Regions from separate parts of the Micromonospora sp. NPDC049679 genome, predicted to be linked through region 1. Evidence: riboswitches for the same ligand, from Rfam matches in the RefSeq annotation. Region 1 holds a riboswitch; the other holds the start of a gene.
What was found. Region 1 has a riboswitch for thiamine pyrophosphate ahead of thiE (thiamine phosphate synthase). Riboswitches for the same ligand answer to the same signal wherever they lie in the genome.
Positions count from the first base shown of each region.

Region 1 (10,003 bases):
CGCACATCGTCGTCGCCAACACCGGCATCGGAATGCGCGGCTGGCTGGCCGCGGCGGAGGGCTGGGGGTTGGGCGATCCGCTGCGCTCCGTCCTCGCCGGGGCCCGCATCGTCGCGCGCGGCCCGAAAGCCCGCGCCGCCATCCACGCCGCCGGGCTTCGCGCCGCGTGGTCGCCGCCCTCCGAGACGTGCGACGAGATGGTGGAACACCTCCGCCAACGCGGCGTCGCCGGACAGCGGGTGGCCATGCAGCTGCACGGCGAACGTCATCCGGAGTGCGGTGCCGCGCTCGCGGCGGCCGGCGCGACCGTGATCGAGGTGCCGGTCTACCGGTGGGCGCCGCCGAGCGACCCCGCTCCGCTGCACCGCCTCATCGACCTGATCGCCGCCCGCCTCGTCGACGCGGTCGCGTTCACCTCCGCACCCGCGGTCAGGGCCCTGCTCGACGCGGCCGGCCCCCGCTGCGACGCCCTGCTCGACGCGCTCCGCTCCGACGTCCTCGCCGCGGGCGTCGGCCCGGTCACCGCCGCCCCGCTGCGCGCGCACGACGTGCCGGTCGCCACCCCCGCCCACGCCCGGCTCGGTGCGCTGGCCCGCACCATCACCGAGGAGCTGCCGCGACGCGCGGTGACCCTGAAGGTGGGCGCGCACCTGCTGACGCTGCGCGGGCACGCCGCCGTCATCGACGGCGAGCTCCGTCCGCTCGCGCCCGGCCCGATGTCCGTGCTGCGGGCTCTCGCCGTCGCGCCGGGCCGCGTCCTGTCGCGGTCGACCCTGCTGCGTACGCTGCCGCGCGGCGCCGACGAGCACGCGGTCGAGATGGCCGTTGCGCGGCTGCGCGCCCGCCTCGGCACGCCGGGGATCGTGCAGACCGTGGTGAAGCGGGGCTACCGCCTCCCGGTCGACTGACCTCCGTCATCGCGGCTCACCCGCCGCGCACTCCACCGGCTCGATCGCGGCCACCCGCGACGACTCGCGGATCACACGCGCGGACCAGCGCCGGGGGTCGCGTCGGCTCAGCCCCCGACGGCCTGTCGGGGCAGCGGCACGAGCGCCGCGCCCACCCGTTCCACGAGCAGCGCCATTTCGTAGCCGACCTGACCCACGTCGCAGCTGCGCGCCGCGAGCACGGCCATGGACGAGCCGTCGCTGATGGACATCAGGAACAGGTATCCGCTGTCCATCTCGATGACGGTCTGGAGCACCCCACCGGCGCTGAACATCCGGGACGCTCCGTCGGTCAGGCTGACGACCCCCGCGGTGATCGCGGCGAGCTGGTCGGCGCGATCCGGCGGCAGGTCCCGCGACGACGCGAGGAGCAGTCCGTCGGCCGAGACGGCGACCACGTGGGCGATCCCCGCCACGCTGTCGGCGAAGCTGCTGAGCAGCCAGCCCATGTCCTGGATTGCCGCCGCTGGCCTGTTCATCGGCTGTGGTCTCCTTGGTCGGGGTGCTGGTGTTCTGCCCGGTGCAGAGCGACCGCGCGGTGCGCCTGCGCCCCGTGTCCGGGGGCGCCCGCTCGCGACACGGCGGAGATTTCACCAGAACCCGGACCCGGTTGGGAAGACTCCTCAATGGAGGAAAAGAGTCGCCGGAACCCATCCATGACCGTCCGCCGCGGCGGGCTTCATATTTACGACCTGATGAACTGCCCAAATACTGCCCGAGTCACCGCCTCGGCCCTCCCGGCCGTCGCGGCCGATCCCGCGATCCGACCACATTTTGGGACGACAGGTGGGACGCGCGTCGTGCTGCGCCTGCCGCGGGACGGCAAACGCAGCACGGCCGGACGACGACTCAGGCCAGCGGCAGGTAGACCTTGCCGCCCGAATCCACGAACTGCTCCGACTTCTCCCGCATGCCGCGCTCGGCGTACTCCTTGAGCTCCTGGGTGATCTTCATGGAGCAGAACTTGGGACCGCACATCGAGCAGAAGTGGGCCGTCTTCGCCGGTTCGGCCGGCAGCGTCGCATCGTGGTAGGCGCGCGCGGTCTCCGGGTCGAGCGCCAGGTTGAACTGGTCCTCCCACCGGAACTCGAACCGCGCCTTGGAGAGCGCGTCGTCCCACGCCTGGGCGCCCGGATGCCCCTTGGCCAGGTCCGCCGCGTGCGCCGCGATCTTGTAGGCGATGACCCCCGCCTTGACGTCGTCGCGGTCCGGCAGCCCGAGGTGCTCCTTCGGCGTGACGTAGCAGAGCATCGCGGTGCCGAACATGCCGATCATCGCGGCGCCGATCGCCGACGTGATGTGGTCGTACGCGGGGGCGATGTCCGTGGTCAGCGGGCCGAGCGTGTAGAACGGCGCCTCGTGGCAGAGCTCCTGCTGCAGGTCGACGTTCTCCTTGATCTTGTGCATCGGGACGTGCCCCGGCCCTTCGATCATCACCTGCACGTCGTGTTCCCAGGCCACCGTGGTCAGCTCGCCGAGGGTGCGCAGCTCGGCGAACTGCGCCTCGTCGTTGGCGTCCGCGATCGAGCCGGGACGCAGGCCGTCGCCGAGGGAGAAGGTGATGTCGTAGCGGGCGAGGATCTCGCAGAGCTCGGCGAAGTGGGTGTAGAGGAAGTTCTCCTCGTGGTGCGCCAGGCACCACGCCGCCATGATCGATCCGCCGCGCGAGACGATGCCGGTGACCCGCGCGACGGCGAGCGGCACATAGCGCATGAGCACGCCGGCGTGCACGGTCATGTAGTCCACGCCCTGCTCGGCCTGCTCGATGACGGTGTCCCGGAAGACCTCCCAGGAGAGCTCGACCGGGTCGCCGCCCACCTTCTCCAACGCCTGGTAGATCGGCACGGTGCCGATCGGCACCGGGGAGTTGCGGACGATGGCCTCGCGCGTCTCGTGGATCCGCTTGCCGGTGGAGAGATCCATGACCGTGTCGGCGCCCCAGCGGGTGGCCCAGGTCAGCTTCTCCACCTCCTCCGCGACCGACGAGGTCACCGCGGAGGTGCCGATGTTGGCGTTGACCTTCACCAGGAAACTGCTGCCTATGATCATCGGCTCCGACTCGGGATGGTTGACGTTCGCCGGCAGCACCGCGCGCCCCGCCGCGATCTCCTGCCGGACGAGCTCCGGTGACACGCCCTCGCGCAGCGCCACGAACTCCATCTCCGGCGTCACCTGGCCGGACCGCGCGTACGCCAACTGCGTCGGCCGGCGACCGGCCGCTCCCACCAGCGGCGTGCCCGCCCCTCGCGCCGGCGCCACATCACCCCGCGCGGCGATCCACGGGCCGCGCAGCGGCGGCAGGCCCACCGCGGGGTCGGAGCCCGGACCCGCGGTGTCGTAGAGCCGCACCGGCGGGTTGTCGCCGGTCAGCACCACCTCCGCGAACGGCACCCGGATATCCGGTCGCGTCCCCTCCACGTACACCCTGCGCCGAGCCTCCATGACAGCCTCCCTCATCTAGATCAGGCCGATGACCAGCCGAAATGATCCAACGGCCCTTGACCGCCGCCCAGCTTCCAGTCACGCGCGCCGATCAGCGCGCGGGCGACGTACTCCTTGGCGAACACCAGGGCTTCCGGCACCGCGTCGCCGAGCGCGAGCCGGGCGGCGATCGCGGCCGAGAAGGTGCACCCGGTGCCGTGGTTGTTGCGGGTGACGACCCGCGGATAGTGCAGGAACCGCGCCCCCGCGTCGGTCCAGACGGCGTCCACAGCGTCCTCGCCGGCCACCATGTCGCCACCGGTGACCACCACGTACTTCGGCCCGTTGGAAGCGAGTTGCGCGGCGGCGCCGGCCATGTCGGCCGGGGTGGCGACCGACCAGCCGACGAGCGCGGACGCCTCCTCGCGGTTGGGGGTGATGACGGTCGCGTGCGGCAGCAGCCGCTCGATCGCGCTGACCACCCCGAGCCGGCGCCCGCTGGACGACTCGAGCACGGGGTCGATGACGAGGTTGGGCAGCAACCCGGCGCGCGCCTTGGCGCCGACCGCCGCGGCGGCCTCCGCCGTGGCGAGCATCCCGACCTTCGCGGCGCGCGGCGGCATGTCCTCCAGGACGGCGGTCAGTTGGGCGGAGACGACGTTTCCCGGCATCGGGAAGACGTCGTGCACCCCCCGGGTGTTCTGCGCCGTCGTCGCCGTGATGACCGATGTGCCGTAAAGCCGGAGAGCCGCGAAGACCTTCAGATCTGCCTGGATTCCGGCACCGGCCCCGGAATCGGATCCGGCGATCGTGAGCACCATCGGTGGCGTCATGGGTGAACCTCCCTGGGTTGGCTCCCCCCAGCGGTAGCACGAAGCGTGGGGGGCGCGACACACCCTGTGAAACGGGAGAGTCCCCGGACAAGTTCAGCCGGATCGCGGGATCGCATCACGGCACCCATGACCGCCACGCCGGCGGCCCCCGCCGCGACGCACGCGACAGCCTGTTCGGCGGAGGCGACGCCACCGAGCGCGAGCACCGGCACGGGACTGCACCGGACGAGGCGGGCCAACCCCTGCGGGCCGAGGATCGGGCCGTATCCGGGCTTGGACGGCGTCGGGAAGACCGGCGACACCGTCACGTAGCTCTCGGTAGACAGCCGGCGCAGCTCGGTCGCGTCATGACAGGAGCGGCCGACCAGCGGCAGGGCGGGCGGCGGGTACGGGCCTGCGGCCGCCAGGTGCACGGCATCGCCGCCCAGCGGATCCGGCCCGGCGACGATGAGCGTTCCGGCGACGGGCGCGAGCAGCGCCCGCAGGCCGTCGGCGAGCGCGGCGCGCTCGTCGCGCGGGAGATCCTTCTCCCGGAGCACGACCCAGCGCGCGCCCCCGTCGACGGCCGCCGCCACCACCTCGACGAGCGGTCGCCGGGCGAGCCGACGGTCGGTGACGACGACGATCCCGACCGGAGTCGTCACAGCTCCGGCCGCCCGTCGTCCGGGGTGGAGGCCAGCGCGTGGAAGCGTTTGGCGATCCGTCCGGCGTGCGCGGCCAGCCACCCCGCCTCGACGGCGTGCCGCATCGCCGCGGCCATCCGCGGCGGATCCGCGGCCCGGGTCACCGCGCTGGCGAGCAGCACCGCGTCGCAGCCCAACTCCATGGCGAGGGCGGCGTCGGAGGCGGTTCCGATGCCGGCGTCGAGGATCACCGGCACGTCGACGGTCTGCCGGATCAGCCGGATGTGGTGCGGATTGCTGATGCCGAGCCCCGATCCGATCGGGGCGCCCGCCGGCATCACCGCCGCGCAGCCGGCGTCGGCGAGCCGGCGGGCGAGCACCGGATCGTCCGATGTGTACGGCAGCACGGTGAACCCGTCGGCCACCAGTTGCCCGGCGGCGGTCAGCAACTCCACCCCGTCGGGCAGGAGGGTGCGCTCGTCGCCGATCACCTCGAGCTTGACCCAGGTGGTCCCGAAGGCCTCGCGTGCCAGGTGCGCGACCTTCACCGCCTCCGTCGCTGTGTAGCAGCCGGCGGTGTTGGGCAGCAGCCGCACCCCGCACCGCTCGAGCAGCTCGAGCAGGCCGCCGTTCATGGTCGCGGCGGCGTCGACCCGGCGCAGCGCCACGGTCACCAGCTCCGTCCGCGAGGCGCGGATCGCCGCCTCCAGCACACGCAGGTTGGCCACGCCACCGGTGCCGAGGATCAGGCGGGAGCCGAACGTCTCCCCGGCCACGACGAACGCCATGCCGGTCACCCGCCCTGCGCGGCGGTGAGCACCTCGACCTGGTCGCCGTCGCGCAACACGGCGGCCGGCCACCCGCCCCGCGGCACGACCTCGCCGTTGACCGCGACCGCCACGCCCCGGCTCTCGGTGGTGATCTCGGCGACCACGTCGGCCACCGTGGCGCCGGTGGGCACCGCCCGCCCGATTCCGTTGACCGTCAGTTCCACCCGGAATCCGCCTCTCCTCGCAGGAAACGGGACGACAGGAACCGGCCCGGCCCGAACGGCGCGAGCGCCGGATCGGGCACGCCGGTCGACACGAGATCGGCGATCAGCTCGGCGGTCACCGGCGTCAGGACGATCCCGTGCCGGTAGTGGCCGGCCGCCACGATCACGCCGGGCCGGTCGGGCAGCGCGCCGAGAACGGGCGCGTTGTCGGGGGTGCCCGGGCGCAGCCCGGCCCGCGCCTCCACCAGCTCGTACTCGGCGATCTCCGGCAGCAGGGCGGCGGCCGCGCGCAGCAGCTCCAGCACCGCCGAGGCCGTCACCGCGCAGTCGCCACGCTCCTCGACGGTGGCGCCCACGACCACTTCCCCGTCCGCACGCGGCACGAGGTAGACGTGCCGGCCGTCGGCGTACCCCCGGATCACGTGGAGGAAGCCGGGCGGGGCGCCGCCCGGCGCGCGCAGCCGCAGGATCTGCCCCTTCACCGGTCGGATCGGTAGGCCGGTCAGCGGCGCCGTGCCGCAGCCGGCCGCCACGACGACGACCCGCGCGTCAACTGTGGACAGTGCGCCGACCGCCTCCGGGCGCACCGGCACGCCGGCCCCGTCGAGCGCGGCCCGTAGCGCCGGGACCAGCCGACGCGGGTCGACCTGGTGATCGCCGGGCGCGTACGCGCCGCCGCGCAGCCGCGGCGCGAGCAGCGGCTCACGCTCGCGCAGCGCCGCCGGGCGCAGCGGGGTGATCGGCAGGCCGAGCCCCGTCTGGTACGTCCAGAGCCGCTCCGCCTCGGCGAGGTCGTCCCCGGTCAGCGCGACCACGAGCGTGCCCTCGGCCCGATAGCCGAGGTCCATCCCGCTCGCCGCGTGCAGGTCGGCGGCGAAGCGGGGCCAGCGGGCCGCAGACCCGACGAGTAACCGGGTGAGCGGCTCTTCGCCGAAGTAGGCCTCCGCGACCGGGGCGAGCATGCCGGCCGCGACCGCGGATGCCCCCGAACCGGGCGCCGGGTCGCGCACCACGACCCGCATGCCACGTTCGGCGCAACGCCACGCGATGGCCAGCCCGACCGGGCCGGCCCCGATCACCGCCACGTCCGCCGTGCCGCTCACGCCCCGGCCCCGTCCGTACGGCGGGGCCCCTTCTCATCGTCTCTGGCCGCACGTGGTGGGTCCGCTGCCAGCAGCGCGGTGAGCAGGTCCGCCGTCGCGCGGGCCGGATCGGTGGCGGCGGCGACCGCCCCCACCACCGCCACCCCGTGCGCGCCGGCGGCGATCAGGTCCGGCACCCGGTCGATGGTGACTCCCCCGATGGCGATGACCGGTACGTCGACCGCGCCGGTCACCTCGCGCACCCCACGTGGGCCGATCGGCGCGGGCAGCCCGTCCTTGGTGGATGTCGGGTAGCAGGGCCCCACACCGAGGTAGTCGGCGCCCGCCGCGACGGCCGCCCGTGCCGCCCCGGCGGCACGGGCCGTCGCCCCGAGCAGCGCGGTCGGGCCGAGCACCCGCCGGGCCGCGTCGACCGGCAGGTCGAGCGCGCCGACGTGGCCGCCGGCGGCGCCGACCGCGAGCGCGATGTGCAGCCGGTCGTTGATCAGACAGCTCGCCCCGGCCTCCGCGCAGAGGTCCACGACGCGCGTGGCCAGCTCGTAGGTCTCCCGATCGGTGGCCGGGTCCTCGACCCGGACCTGCACGACCAGTTGCTCCACAGCGGACGCCGCGTGGGCGCCGGCGAGAGCGGCGCGGAGCACGGCGAGCGGGTCACGCCCGGGTCGGGTGTCGGTGATGAGATGCAGACGTCCCAGGGACGGCACGGCAAACTCCTCCCTGCGCCGGCATTACCCGGATCAGGTTCGACGGTCGGGGGCTGCAGCCCCCCTCTCAGCCCGGTCCACCGGGCTCCCGTGGGTTACTTGCCTGTCACACTACGGCGACCGTCACGGTCCCGTAAAGGGCCGGCTCTCACTTTCCAGCCCCGGTTGTGTCAGCCGCACGCAACACCGAATCCTGCAAGACGACTCCGCTGCTGAGCGGGGCGGCCGGCGCCCCGGCACAGCCTTCTCGAAGAGTTGCTACCGGACGGTCACGGCTGCGCTCGTCGTGCGCCCGTCCGTGTGGCCGGTCTTCACCCCGATCACCGTCCCGGTGATCTGCTTGTGGCGCATGGCGGACGTCGGCTTCAGCGTCCGGCCGGTTGCGCTGGCCAGCTTGCCGCGGACTCGTAGCGGTACGAGTCGACAGCTGGGATCTCCGGCCCGGTCGGGCATGCGCTCATCCGATGGCGTTGAGCGCCGCCATGTCGTCGGCCGAGGGCTGCCACGCGCCGGCCGCGGCATTCGCCCGCACCTGGTCCGGCCTGGTCGCGCCGGCGATGACGGACGTGACGGCCGGCTTCGCGGCCAGCCCGCCGATCGCCACGTCCAGAATGGACCGTCCGCGCTCGGCGGCGAACGCCCCGATCGCCTCGATGGTGTCCCACGGCGCCGCCGCGAGCCGCTCCGCGTACCGGCCGCCGGCCGCCAGCCGGCTCCCCTCCGGCGGCTGGCCACCGCGCTTGTACTTCCCGGTGAGCAGCCCGTTGGCGAGCGGGAAGAACGGCAGCATGCCGAGCCCGAAGCGCTCGCAGGCGGGCAGCACCTCGCCCTCCACCGCCCGGTTGATCAGGTTGTAGTGGTTCTGGGCGCTCACGAACCGGGTCAGGCCGCCGGAGCGGGCGGTCCAGTCGGCGTCGGCGATCTGCCAGCCGGCGAAGTTGGAGCAGCCGAGATAGCGCACCTTTCCGGCGTGCACCAGATCGTCCAGGGCGGCCAGGGTCTCCTCGATCGGCGTGCCGGGGTCGGGTTCGTGCATCTGATAGAGGTCGATGTAGTCGGTGTCGAGCCGGCGCAGCGACGCCTCGACGGCCCGGCCGACATACCGCCGCGCGCCGCGAGCGCCGAAGTCGCGCCCGTTCAGTCCCTCCATCGCCATGCCGAACTTGGTCGCCACCACCACATCGTCCCGTCGCCCCTTGAGGGCGGCGCCGAGCTGCTCCTCCGACGCGCCGTGCGGCTCGCCGTAGATATCGGCGGTGTCGAAGAAGTTGATTCCCACCTCCAGCGCGGCGTCGACCACGGCGCGGGTGCCGTCGAGATCGAGCCGGCGGCCGAAGTTGTTGCAGCCGACGCCGACGACGGACACCACGAGGCCGGAGTCGCCCATCCGGCGATAGGTCATGTCAGTCACACGAGGAACCCTATGCAACCGCGCGCCGCGCTGCCGCCGTTCACCCGACGTCCCAGACCGGTTCCGGGACCTCGACCACCTCACCGTCACCCCGGAAGAGCACGAAGCGGTCGAAGGATCGGGAGAACCACCGGTCATGGGTCACAGCGACAACGGTTCCCTCGAATGCCCGCAGCCCCTCTTCGAGCGCTTCGGCGGAGGCCAGGTCGAGGTTGTCGGTGGGCTCGTCGAGCAGGAGCAGGGTCGCCCCGGAGAGCTCCAGCAGCAGGACCAGGAAGCGGGCCTGCTGGCCGCCGGAGAGCGTCCCGAAACGCTGGTCGCCCTGGGCTGCGAGCTCGTACCTGCTCAACACACCCATGCTGGCGTGCCGGTCCATCCCGGCCCGGTGATCGTCACCGCGCCACAGCACCTCCACAAGGGTCTTGTCGAGCAGCTCCGGGCGGTCGTGGGTCTGCGAGAAGTGGCCGGGACGGACCCGCGCGCCGAGCCGGACGACCCCCTCGTGTGCGACCGGCGTGAGGGAGGCGCCTCCGGCGACAGGGGTGTTCGACACGTCGGGATCGGTGCCACCGCGCGCCAGCAGCCGGAGGAAGTGCGACTTCCCCGTCCCGTTGGCACCGAGCACCGCCACCCGGTCGCCGTACCAGATCTCCAGGTCGAACGGATAGGTCAACCCGTGCAGTTCGACCTGCTCGCACATCACCGCCCGCTTGCCGGTGCGGCCGCCGGTCAGCCGCATGCGCAGCGCCTGGTCCTTCGGCGGCGACGGCGGCGGCCCGACCTCCTCGAACTTGCGCAGCCGGGTCTGCGCGGCCTGATAGCGGGAGGCCAGCCCGTCGTTGTACGCCGCCTTCTGCTTGTACATCAGCATCAGCTCGCGCAGCTTCTGGTGCTCCTCGTCCCAGCGGCGCCGCTGTTCCTCCAGCCGGTCGTGCCGGGCGACCCGGGCCTCGTGCCAGGTCGTGAA
Region 1 covers NZ_JBFANZ010000020.1:2,045-12,047, reverse strand. The annotation lists gene AB0J06_RS15215 (uroporphyrinogen-III synthase) at 1-908, shown strand, start outside; gene AB0J06_RS15210 (roadblock/LC7 domain-containing protein) at 1,016-1,426, opposite strand; gene thiC (phosphomethylpyrimidine synthase ThiC) at 1,797-3,389, opposite strand; gene thiD (bifunctional hydroxymethylpyrimidine kinase/phosphomethylpyrimidine kinase) at 3,410-4,201, opposite strand; gene AB0J06_RS15195 (thiamine phosphate synthase) at 4,198-4,845, opposite strand; gene AB0J06_RS15190 (thiazole synthase) at 4,842-5,621, opposite strand; gene thiS (sulfur carrier protein ThiS) at 5,618-5,818, opposite strand; gene thiO (glycine oxidase ThiO) at 5,809-6,921, opposite strand; partial or broken gene thiE (thiamine phosphate synthase) at 6,993-7,625, opposite strand; TPP riboswitch at 7,619-7,727, opposite strand; gene AB0J06_RS15170 (aldo/keto reductase) at 8,083-9,027, opposite strand; gene AB0J06_RS15165 (ATP-binding cassette domain-containing protein) at 9,077-10,003, opposite strand, start outside.

Region 2 (10,003 bases), on a different contig from region 1:
CCGGGATCGCTCGCCTTCCTGACCGTACCGTCGTAGGCGTTCTCGAACTCCTTGAGGACGGCCACCTCGTGCTGCCCGGGGTGGACGAAGACGGTGCCGTGCTCGGCGGCCGGGATGTTCCACTCCAGTCCCTGGAAGACCAGCAGGTCGCGCAGTTCGGAGCGGGCCGCCCGGATGTCGGGGTTCACCTTCTCCACGCCGATCTTCGCGTGCGCGTCGGTGCCGTGGTCGGTGACGACCATCCAGTCCAGGCCGTACGCCCGGGCGTGCTGCGCCTGGTCGAGCACCCGGTACATGCCGTCCGGGCTGTACTGCGTGTGGATGTGGTGGTCGCCGGCAAGCCACTGGAAACCGCCGGTGCGCTCCCGGTCGCCGCCCGGCCCTTGCTGGTGGTCGGCCTGCTGGGCGTGGGCGGCGTGCGGTGCGGCGAGCACGGTGGCGGCCGCGCCGGCGCCGAGGAGGCCGGCGTTGCGCAGGAAGCCGCGGCGGGAGAGGTCCGACGGCGCCAGTTCACCGTCGGGCACGGACAGATCAAGAGCGGGGGGTACGTCAGCGCCGGTGGCGTGGTCGTGATCATGGTGGTGATGGTGGCCGTGGCCCATGGGTCGCTCCATGATGGCGGGAGTTCAGGTGCCTTCAATGTGGCGCAACATCAAGAACGGGAGGTGACCTGCTCACAGCCCCTGTGCGAACATGCGGCTGCCGCTACGGGTGGCGGAGATCAGCTGATCAGCGGTCGGAACGTGCCGAGCACGATGCTCACCGTCAACGCGAGCGCCGCCAGCGCGACGGCCCCGGCGACCAACGCCGCGTCGGCGGCGGTGAAGCGCTGCTGGCGGGCGAGCGTACGCGGGGTGCCGGCGTCGAAGCCGCGGGCATCCATCGCGGTGGCGAGCCGGGTGCCGCGCCGGATCGCCCCGACCAGCAGCGCGAACGCGGTGGAGGCGAAGATTCGCAGCCGGGCCAGCGGGTTCCGCCCCGCGTCCACGCCGCGGGCCCGCCGCGCCATCGAGAGCATCTGCCACTCGACCGACAGGAGCGGCAGCAGCCGGAACGCGGCGAGCGCGCCGATCGCGAAGCGCGGCGACGCCTTGGCGTTCTGGATCAGTGCGTCGGCCAGGTCGGTCGGGTCGGTGGTCGCGAAGACCATCACGCCCGGCAGCGCCACCGCGATCACCCGCAGCGCCAGCCCCAGGGCGTCGGCCAGCACGCCGGTGGTCACCGCGACCGGCCCCACGGTGAGCAGGACGGTGCCGGTCCGCTCGGCGGCGAAGAGCACCAGGGTGACCACGATCCCGAGGGCGGATGCCAGCAGCGGCCAGGCCCGGCGGGCGAGCGTCCGGTACCGGACGCCGAAGAGCGGCAGCACGGCCAGCTCGATGGCGATCGCCACGGCGGGCGCGACCGGATCGATGGTGGCGATCAGCGTCAGCGAGAAGAGCAGCGCGGCGGCGAGCTTGGCAACCGGATTGCGCCGGGCCAGCGGGGCATTGTTGTCGGCGACGGGGGCCCCGCGCGGCAGCTCCGTCACCGCGTCACGCTCCGGTCCAGGGTCACGGTCCGGTCGGCCAGCGCGGCGACGAAGTCCGCGTCGTGGGTGACCGTGACGATGCCGTGACCGGCGTCGCGCAGCGCGGCGAGCAGCTCGACCAGCTCGATCCAGGTCCGCCGGTCCTGACCGAAGGTCGGCTCGTCCAGCACGAGCAGCCGGGGGGCGGTGGCAAGCGCCGTGGCGACGCTCAGCCGCCGCGCCTCGCCACCGGAGAGGGTGTACGGGTTGGCGCCGGCGAGCCGGTCCAGTCGTAGCCGCCCCAGCAGCTCGTCCACGATGGATCTGGTCTCCGTCTCCGATCGCCCGGTGCGGCGGGGACCGAGTGCCAGCTCGTCGAAGACGGTGCTGGTGACGAACTGGTGCTCGGGATCCTGGAAGACCGAGCCGATCCGGCGGGTCAGCGCGGGCGCCCGCCAGCGGTGCGGGGGAGTGGCCGCGTCCCGTCCGGCCAGGGTGGTCGAGGCGCTGACCCCTCCGGCGCCCGGCTTGAGCAGCCCGCCGAGCAGGAGCGCCAGCGTCGACTTGCCGGCGCCGTTCGGGCCGAGGACGGCGAGCGCCTCGTTGGCCCGTACGGTCAGGTCTGTCGGCGCCAACCGGGGCGGCAGCCCGAGCCCCTCGGCGGCGAGCAGCGGATCGCCCGGGGCGGTGCGCGCCGGCCGTGGCGTCACGGGTCGGCCGGGCACCCAGACGCCGGCGGCGGCCAGCGTCTCGCCGTGCCGGTCGAAGACCGCGTCCGGCGTGCCGTCGGCGCTGATCCCGCCGCCCGGCGCGAGGACCACCACCCGGTCGACCAGCGGGAGCGCCTCGGCGACCCGGTGCTCGACGAGGATCAGGGTGGTGTCGGGGCGGAGCGCGGTCGCGATCGCCTCGCGGACCAGGATCGCGCCCACGGGGTCGAGGTTGGCGGTCGGTTCGTCGAGCAGCAGGAGGTCCGGCCGGAGTGCGAGGGCCCCGGCCAGTGCGAGGCGTTGCTGTTCGCCGCCCGAGAGCGCGGCGGTCGGGCGGTCGCGGCCGTACGGGAAACCGACCCGGCGCAGCGCCTCGTCGACCCGTGGCCAGATCTCGTCCGCCGGGACGCCCCGGTTCTCCAGCCCGAACGCGACGTCGTCGCCGGAGCGGGCCATCACCAGCTGCGTCTCCGGGTCCTGGAAGACGATGCCGACCCGTTCGCGCGCCTTGCGCGGGTCCAGCCCGTCGATCTCGACGAGGCCCTCCTGTTCCCCGGAGTCCTCGGGGAGCAGCCCGGCGAGCGCGGCGAGCAGGGTGCTCTTGCCGGCTCCGGAGGGGCCGAGCAGCAGGACGCGTTCGCCGTGCTCGATGCGCAGGTCGGCGCCGCGTACGGCCCAGGCCTTGCGACCGGCGTGCCGCCACCCGAATCCGCGCAGCTCAACCGCGCCCACGCCGGCTCCCTTCCCTCGCGCGCCCGGTCCCATCCCCGTCGATCATGAAGTTGTCGCCCGTGCGGGCCGGTTCCCGGGCGACAACTTCATGATCGACGTGTGCATGTGGAGGTGGGGGTCAGACGGCGGCGCGGTCGCGGCCGGCGGGGAAGCGGTCCAGGACGCCGGTCTGGGCCAGCGCCCGGGTCAGTGCCCACCCGCCCATGCCGGCGATCAGCGCGGCGCTGATCACGGTGATCACGAGGTACGGGAGCCGCACGGTCGCGAAGTCGTAGGCGTAGTAGTACCGGACCTGGTCGAACATGGCGGCGGCGAGGCCGGCGAGGGCGCCGGCCAGGGTGGCGACCGGCAGCCGGAACGAGCGGTAGCCGACGGCGAGGAACGCCAGTTCGGCGCCGAGGCCCTGAGCCAGGCCCTGCATGATCACCACGGTGCCCCACTGGCTGCCGAGTAGCGCGGAGATGAGTGCGGCGAGCAGCTCGCAGTAGACCGCCGCGCCCGGCTTGCGGATCACCAGCCCGCCCAGCACGGCCGGCAGCAGCCAGACGCCGTAGATGACGGCCTGCGCCGGCGGGAAGAACGTGAACGCCGCCTCGGTGGCGGACCAGACGAAGCCCCAGGCCCAGAAGACCACGCCGAAGGCGACGGCGAGGATCGAGGCGATGACGATGTCCAGCGTGCGCCAGCGGCTGCTGGTGGGTTGACTCATTATGTTGGCTCCCAGTCCTCTATCGAACCAGGAGAAGACGCACGCCATGACCGTGATGCCTCGGTCATGGCGCGGCTGGAGAATCGACCGAACTCCCTGCGCTGGCATTACCCAGATCAGGTTCGAGGGTCTGCGGTGTCACCCGCACTCTCAGCGCTGTGCGCTCCCCTGTCGGATGTGAAGTTGTCTCGCTGACGCTAGCACCCGGGGCGCGGACGCGAACAGCCTGGTAAACCGCGCGGTGCGCCGCTTGGCCGCGGTGTCCGGGTTAAGGTGGTCTGCCCGCCCGAGTCCGTCGAGCCAAGGGGACAAGCTGTTGTGACCTCCGCCGACCCCACGGCCACCCGGCCCGGCGTCGCGGGCGACGAGATCGAATGGACGATCCCGCCCGCCGACCCCGCGGTGCCGGTCGCGGCGCCCCCCGATGACCCGGAGCCGCCGCGTCGACGGCTCTTCGGCGACCGCGTCGGATCGGTCGAGGTCCTCGCCGTCCTGCTGATCCTGCTGGTCGTCTTCCGTGCGCAGGTGGCGAGCCTGATCTCCGACCCGCGCCTGCAGACCTGGACCACCGTCTTCGTGTCGGTGATGGTGCAGGCGATGCCGTTCCTCGTCTTCGGGGTGGTGCTCTCGGCCGTCATCGCGGTCTTCGTGCCCCGGTCGTTCTGGGCGAAGGCGCTGCCGAAGCACCCCGCCCTCGCCGTGCCGGTCGCCAGCTGCGCCGGGGTGGTGCTGCCCGGCTGCGAATGCGGGTCCGTGCCGATCGCCGGATCGCTGATCCGCCGCGGGGTCACCCCCGCCGCCGCGCTGGCGTTCCTGCTGGCCGCGCCGGCGATCAACCCGATCGTGCTGACGGCGACCGCGGTCGCCTTTCCCGACAACCCCGAGATGGTGGTTGGTCGCGGGGTCGCGAGCCTGATCGTCGCGATGGTGATGGGCTGGCTGTGGCTGCGGCTCGGCCGCGCCGAGTGGATCAGACTGCCGCACCGGCCCGACCTCGACGACCTGTCTCGGGGCCGGGCATTCTGGGCGGCGGTACGGCACGACGTCATGCACGCGGGCGGCTTCCTCGTGATCGGCGCGATGGCGGCGGCCGCCATCAACGTCCTCGTTCCCGAGGTGTGGTTGCAGCGGCTCGCCGACAACCCGGTGCTGTCGGTGATCGCCCTCGCGGTGCTCGCCGTGCTGCTCTCCATCTGCTCCGAGGCCGACGCGTTCGTCGCCGCGTCGCTCTCCCAGTTCTCGCTCACCTCGCGGCTGGTCTTCCTGGTGGTCGGGCCGATGGTCGACCTGAAACTGATCTCGATGCAGGCCGGCACGTTCGGCCGTCGGTTCGCGCTGCGGTTCGCGCCGGCGACGTTCGCGATCGCGGTGCTGGTCGCCGTCGCGGTGGGAGGGGTGCTGCTGTGAACCGGCAGGCTCAGGGCGTCGTGCTGCTGCTGCTCGGCGGCGCCGTGGTCAAGGCGAGCGTCACCGACATGTACCTGCGCTACGTCAAGGAGGGGCTGCGCCCGTTCCTGATCATCGCGGGTCTGCTGCTGGTCGCCGCCGCGGTGATGACGCTCTTCTACGATCTCCGCCGCCGGCCGGCACCCGCGTCGGGCGGGACGGCCGGTGACGGTCCGGTCGACCCCGGGAGCGCCGGGGATGACCACGGGCACGACCACGGCGGTCGCGGACACCACGAGCCGCGGGTGGGTTGGCTGCTGATCCTGCCGGTGCTCGGCCTGCTGCTGGTCGCTCCACCGGCGCTCGGGTCGTACGCGGCCGGTCAGGCCGGCACCGCCCTCTCCAGCCAGCAGGTCTCCGACTATCCGCCGCTTCCCGACGGTGATCCGGCGAAGGTCAGCGTCCTGGACTACGCGTCCCGGGCGATCTTCGACAAGGGCGCCTCGCTCGGGCAGCGCCGGGTCCAGCTCACCGGCTTCGTGGCCACCGGGCCGGACGGGCAGCCGATGTTGGCGCGGATCATCCTCTCGTGCTGCGCCGCCGACGGGCGCCCCATCAAGGTGGGGCTGGACGGCAACGCGCCGGGCGGCCTCGCCCCGGACACCTGGGTCGAGGTGATCGGCGCTTACACCGACCGCACCGGCACCGACCCGGTCAACGGCGAGGGCATTCCCTACCTGAAGGTGGAGACGTGGCGGGAGATCGAGCCGCCGAAGCAGCAGTACGAGTGACCGGTGGGCCGGGTACGCTCCGGGCCATGCTGATCACCGCGCGAGGGTTGACCTTCGATGTCCGCGCGGGCGGTCCGGACGACGGCGAACCGGTCCTGCTGCTGCACGGGTTTCCGCAGCACAGCGGAGAGTGGGCGGAGGTCATCCCGGCGCTGCACGCCGCGGGACTGCGTACGTACGCAGTGGACCAGCGCGGCTACTCGCCGGGCGCCCGGCCGACGGAGGTGGCGGACTACCGGATGGCGGAGTGTGTCGCGGACGCGGTGGCTCTGCTCGACGCGCTGGGGATCGACGCGGCGCACATCGTGGGGCACGACTGGGGCGCTGTCGTGGGCTGGCAACTCGCGGCCCGTCATCCGCAGCGTGTGCGCACGCTGACCGCCGTCTCCGTGCCGCACCCCGCGGCGATGGCGCACGCCTTGGCGACCGATGCGGGGCAGCGGCGGCGTTCGGCGTACATCGGGTTGTTCCAGCAGTCGGGCAAGGCCGAACGGGTGCTGCTGGACCACGACGGCGCCGGGCTGCGTCAACTGCTGAGCGGCGTGGGGGAGGAGCGCGTCGACACGTACGTCGGGCCGATGCGCGCACCGGGCGCGCTCACCGCGGCGCTGAACTGGTACCGCGCGCTCTCCCACCGTGACCTGGAAGGGCTCGGGCCGGTGGCGGTGCCGACGACGTACGTGTGGAGCGACGGCGATCTGGCGATCGGGGAGACGGCCGCGCTGGCGTGTGCCGAGCACGTCCGCGCCGACTACCGGTTCGTGCGGCTCGCCGGGGTGACGCACTGGGTTCCCGACGAGTCGCCCGCGCCGCTCGTCGACGCGATCCTGGCCCGTGCCCGCCGGGCGCCGGCATGACCGTGCCGAGCACTCCCCGGCCGCGTACCCGGACCTCGCTCGCCGCCGAACTGCGGGAACTGGGGGTACGCCCCGGGTCGGTCCTGCTGGTCCACTCGTCGCTGCGCCCGTTGGGTTGGGTCTGTGGTGGTCCGCACGCGGTGGTGCTCGCCCTGCGTGACGCGCTCGGGCCCGACGGCACGCTGGTGGTGCCGACGCACACGCCGGACAACACCGATCCGGCCACCTGGCGAAACCCGCCCGTGCCGCACGAGTGGTGGCCGGTGATCCGCGACGAGATGCCGGGCTTCGATCCGGCGGCGACGCCGAGCCGCTGGATGGGAGTGATCGCGGAGGCGGTGCGGACCTGGCCGGGGGCGTGCCGCAGCGATCATCCGCAGGTGTCGTTCGCCGCGGTCGGACCGCGTGCCGAGGAGATTGTCGCCGGGCACGCCCGTGCCGGCATGCTCGGCGACGAGTCGCCCCTCGCGCGCCTCTACGACCTCGACGGGGACGTGCTTCTGCTCGGCGTCGGGCACGATTCGAACACCTCGCTGCACCTGGCCGAATATCGCCGACCGGAGCCTCCGCGCGAGCGGGTCGGCGCGGCGGTGCGCACGGCCGACGGCGGTCGGGAGTGGGCGTGGTGGGAGGACGTGGTGCTGGATGAGAGCGACTTCGACCTGCTCGGTGAGGACCTGGACGCGACGGGCGTCGTGCGCCGCGGCCGGGTGGGCAGCGCGGAGTGCCGGCTGATGCGGCAACGCGGGGCGGTCGACTTCGCGGTCGAATGGTTGATCGGTAACCGCTGACGATGAAGAGCGGACCGGACCCTGCCGCCGGGCCGACGGCGGCCGGGCCGACGGCGGCCGGGGAGACGGCGGCCGGGGAAACGGAGGACGGATGACGCTCAGCGCGGACGGCTATCTCGCGGTGGTCACCGAGACGGTCCACCGGGTGGCGGAGAGTCAGCGCGAGGAGGTGCGGCGCGCGGCGGAGTTGATAACGGCGGCGCTGCGCGCGGACGGCGTGGTGCACGCCTTCGGCACCGGGCATTCGGAGGCCTTCGCGATGGAGATCGCGGGTCGGGCCGGCGGCCTCGTGCCGACGAACAAGCTCGCGCTGCGCGACGTGGTGCTCTACGGCGGCGACCCGCCCACGGTCCTCGGCCCGATGCTCGAACGGGATCCGGCGGTCGCGCACCGGCTCTACGAACTCGCGCCGGTGCAGCAGCAGGATGTTTTCGTGATGGCCTCCAACTCCGGGGTGAACGGCGCGGTGGTCGAACTGGGCCTGCTGGTCAAGGAGCGGGGGCACCCGCTGATCGTGGTCACGTCGCGGGCGCACTCGGCGCAGGTGGCGTCGCGGCATCCCTCCGGGCGCAAGCTCGCCGAGTTGGCCGACGTCGTTCTGGACAACGGCGCCCCCTACGGCGACGCCACCGTGCCGCTGCCCGGTGGCGGGGCGGTCGGCGCGGTCTCGTCGATCACGGCGGCGTTGCTGGCGCAGCAGATCGTCGTGGAGGTGGTGCGCCGGCTCGTCGAGGCGGGCGAGACGCCGCCGGTCTATCTGTCGGCGAACATCCCGGACGGCGACGCGCACAACCACGCCCTGGAGGCGCGCTATTCGGGACGGATCCGGCGCGGCGCCTGAGCCCAGTTTGATCGCGGCGGCGATCGGGCAATCCGGCGCGCGTATCCGGTGTGCGCAACGGGAGGAGCGTCAATGAGCAGGGAGACCGAGAAGGAGCGTTGGCGTCGGAACTTCGCGGATCTGCTCCAGGAGTTGCGGGTGGCGCAGACCGGCGTGCAGATTCTCTTCGCGTTTCTGCTGACCCTGCCGTTCAGCAACGGCTTCCCGGACGTGACCCCGTTCCAGAAGGACGTCTACGTCGTGGCGCTGCTCGCCGCGGCGGCCGCCACCGCGATGATCATCTCGCCGGTGGCGTTCCACCGGGCGCTCTTCCGACTGGGGCGCAAACCGCAGCTGGTCCGCTTCGCGCACCGCATGGCCACCGGTGGACTCGCGTTCATGCTCATCGCGATGGTCAGCTCGGTGCTGCTGATCACCGACTTCATCCTGCCCCGGACGGTCGCGTTCGTCCTCACCGCCGCGACCGGCGTCTGGTTCCTGGTCTTCTGGGTCATCCTCCCGTTCGCCACGCGGATGACCGACGAGGACGACGGGGACGAGGAGAACGAGCGGGAGGAAGTGAATCCGCCGCCTCGCTGACGCGCCGACGGCGGGAACCGCGAACGGTAGGCATCGATGACCCTACCCCTCGGTAGTACCCGGTAGTAGCGTTGTCCGCAGACAGCGTTCGCGTAGCCGTACCCACCTCTAGGGGGTAGCCGTGACCACGACGCAGAACAGCCGGCCGGCCGAGCCCGGCTCCGACGGAGCCGGGCTGCTCCCCGCCGAGGCCGGGCAGGTCTCCGAGCAGGAGTCGCGGCAGGTCGCCGAGGCCGCGCGCGAGTCCGAATGGGGCAAGCCGAGCTTCGGCAAGGAACTCTTCCTCGGCCGCCTCCGGCTCGACCTGATCAACCCCTGGCCGACCCCCGACCCGGCGGCGACCGTCAAGGCCGACCCGTTCCTTCGCACGCTCGAGGAGTACGTCCGGTCCGGTGTGGACGGCGCGGCGATCGAGCGGGACGCGCGGATCCCCGACGAGGTCTTCCAGGGGCTGGGCCGGCTCGGCGCGTTCGGGATGAAGATCGATGAGAAGTACGGCGGCCTCGGCCTCTCCAATCTGCACTACTGCCGCGCGCTGATGCTCGCCGGCTCGGTCAGCCCGGCGATCGGCGCCCTGCTCTCCGCGCACCAGTCGATCGGGGTGCCGCAGCCGCTGAAGATGTTCGGCACCGACGAGCAGAAGCAGACGTTCCTGCCCCGGCTCGCCGCCGGAGAGGTGTCGGCGTTCCTGCTCACCGAGCCCGATGTCGGCTCCGATCCGGCCCGGCTGGCGACCATCGCCGAGCCGACGGAGGACGGCACCGGCTACCGGCTCAACGGCGTCAAGCTCTGGGCCACCAACGGCACGGTCGCCACCCTGCTCGTCGTGATGGCCCGGGTCCCGGCCACCGATGGACGGCGGGGCGGGATCACCGCCTTCGTGGTCGAGGGGGATTCGCCCGGCATCACCGTCGAGCGCCGCAACGCGTTCCTCGGCCTGCGTGGCCTGGAGAACAGCGTCACCCGGTTCCACGACGTGTTCGTGCCGCGGGAGAACGTCATCGGCGGCGAGGGGCGCGGCCTGAAGATCGCGCTGACCACGCTCAACACCGGTCGGCTGTCGCTGCCCGCGATGTGTGTCGGCGCGGGCAAGTGGT
Region 2 covers NZ_JBFANZ010000024.1:39,394-49,396, reverse strand. The annotation lists gene AB0J06_RS17250 (PHP domain-containing protein) at 1-602, opposite strand, end outside; gene AB0J06_RS17245 (energy-coupling factor transporter transmembrane component T) at 722-1,522, opposite strand; gene AB0J06_RS17240 (ATP-binding cassette domain-containing protein) at 1,528-2,952, opposite strand; gene AB0J06_RS17235 (ECF transporter S component) at 3,071-3,661, opposite strand; TPP riboswitch at 3,737-3,841, opposite strand; gene AB0J06_RS17230 (permease) at 4,064-5,068, shown strand; gene AB0J06_RS17225 (TIGR03943 family protein) at 5,065-5,838, shown strand; gene AB0J06_RS17220 (alpha/beta hydrolase) at 5,865-6,695, shown strand; gene AB0J06_RS17215 (AAC(3) family N-acetyltransferase) at 6,692-7,486, shown strand; gene AB0J06_RS17210 (SIS domain-containing protein) at 7,578-8,327, shown strand; gene AB0J06_RS17205 (DUF6328 family protein) at 8,400-8,906, shown strand; gene AB0J06_RS17200 (acyl-CoA dehydrogenase family protein) at 9,028-10,003, shown strand, end outside.
Region 2: another riboswitch for thiamine pyrophosphate. It lies ahead of AB0J06_RS17235 (ECF transporter S component); the one in region 1 lies ahead of thiE (thiamine phosphate synthase).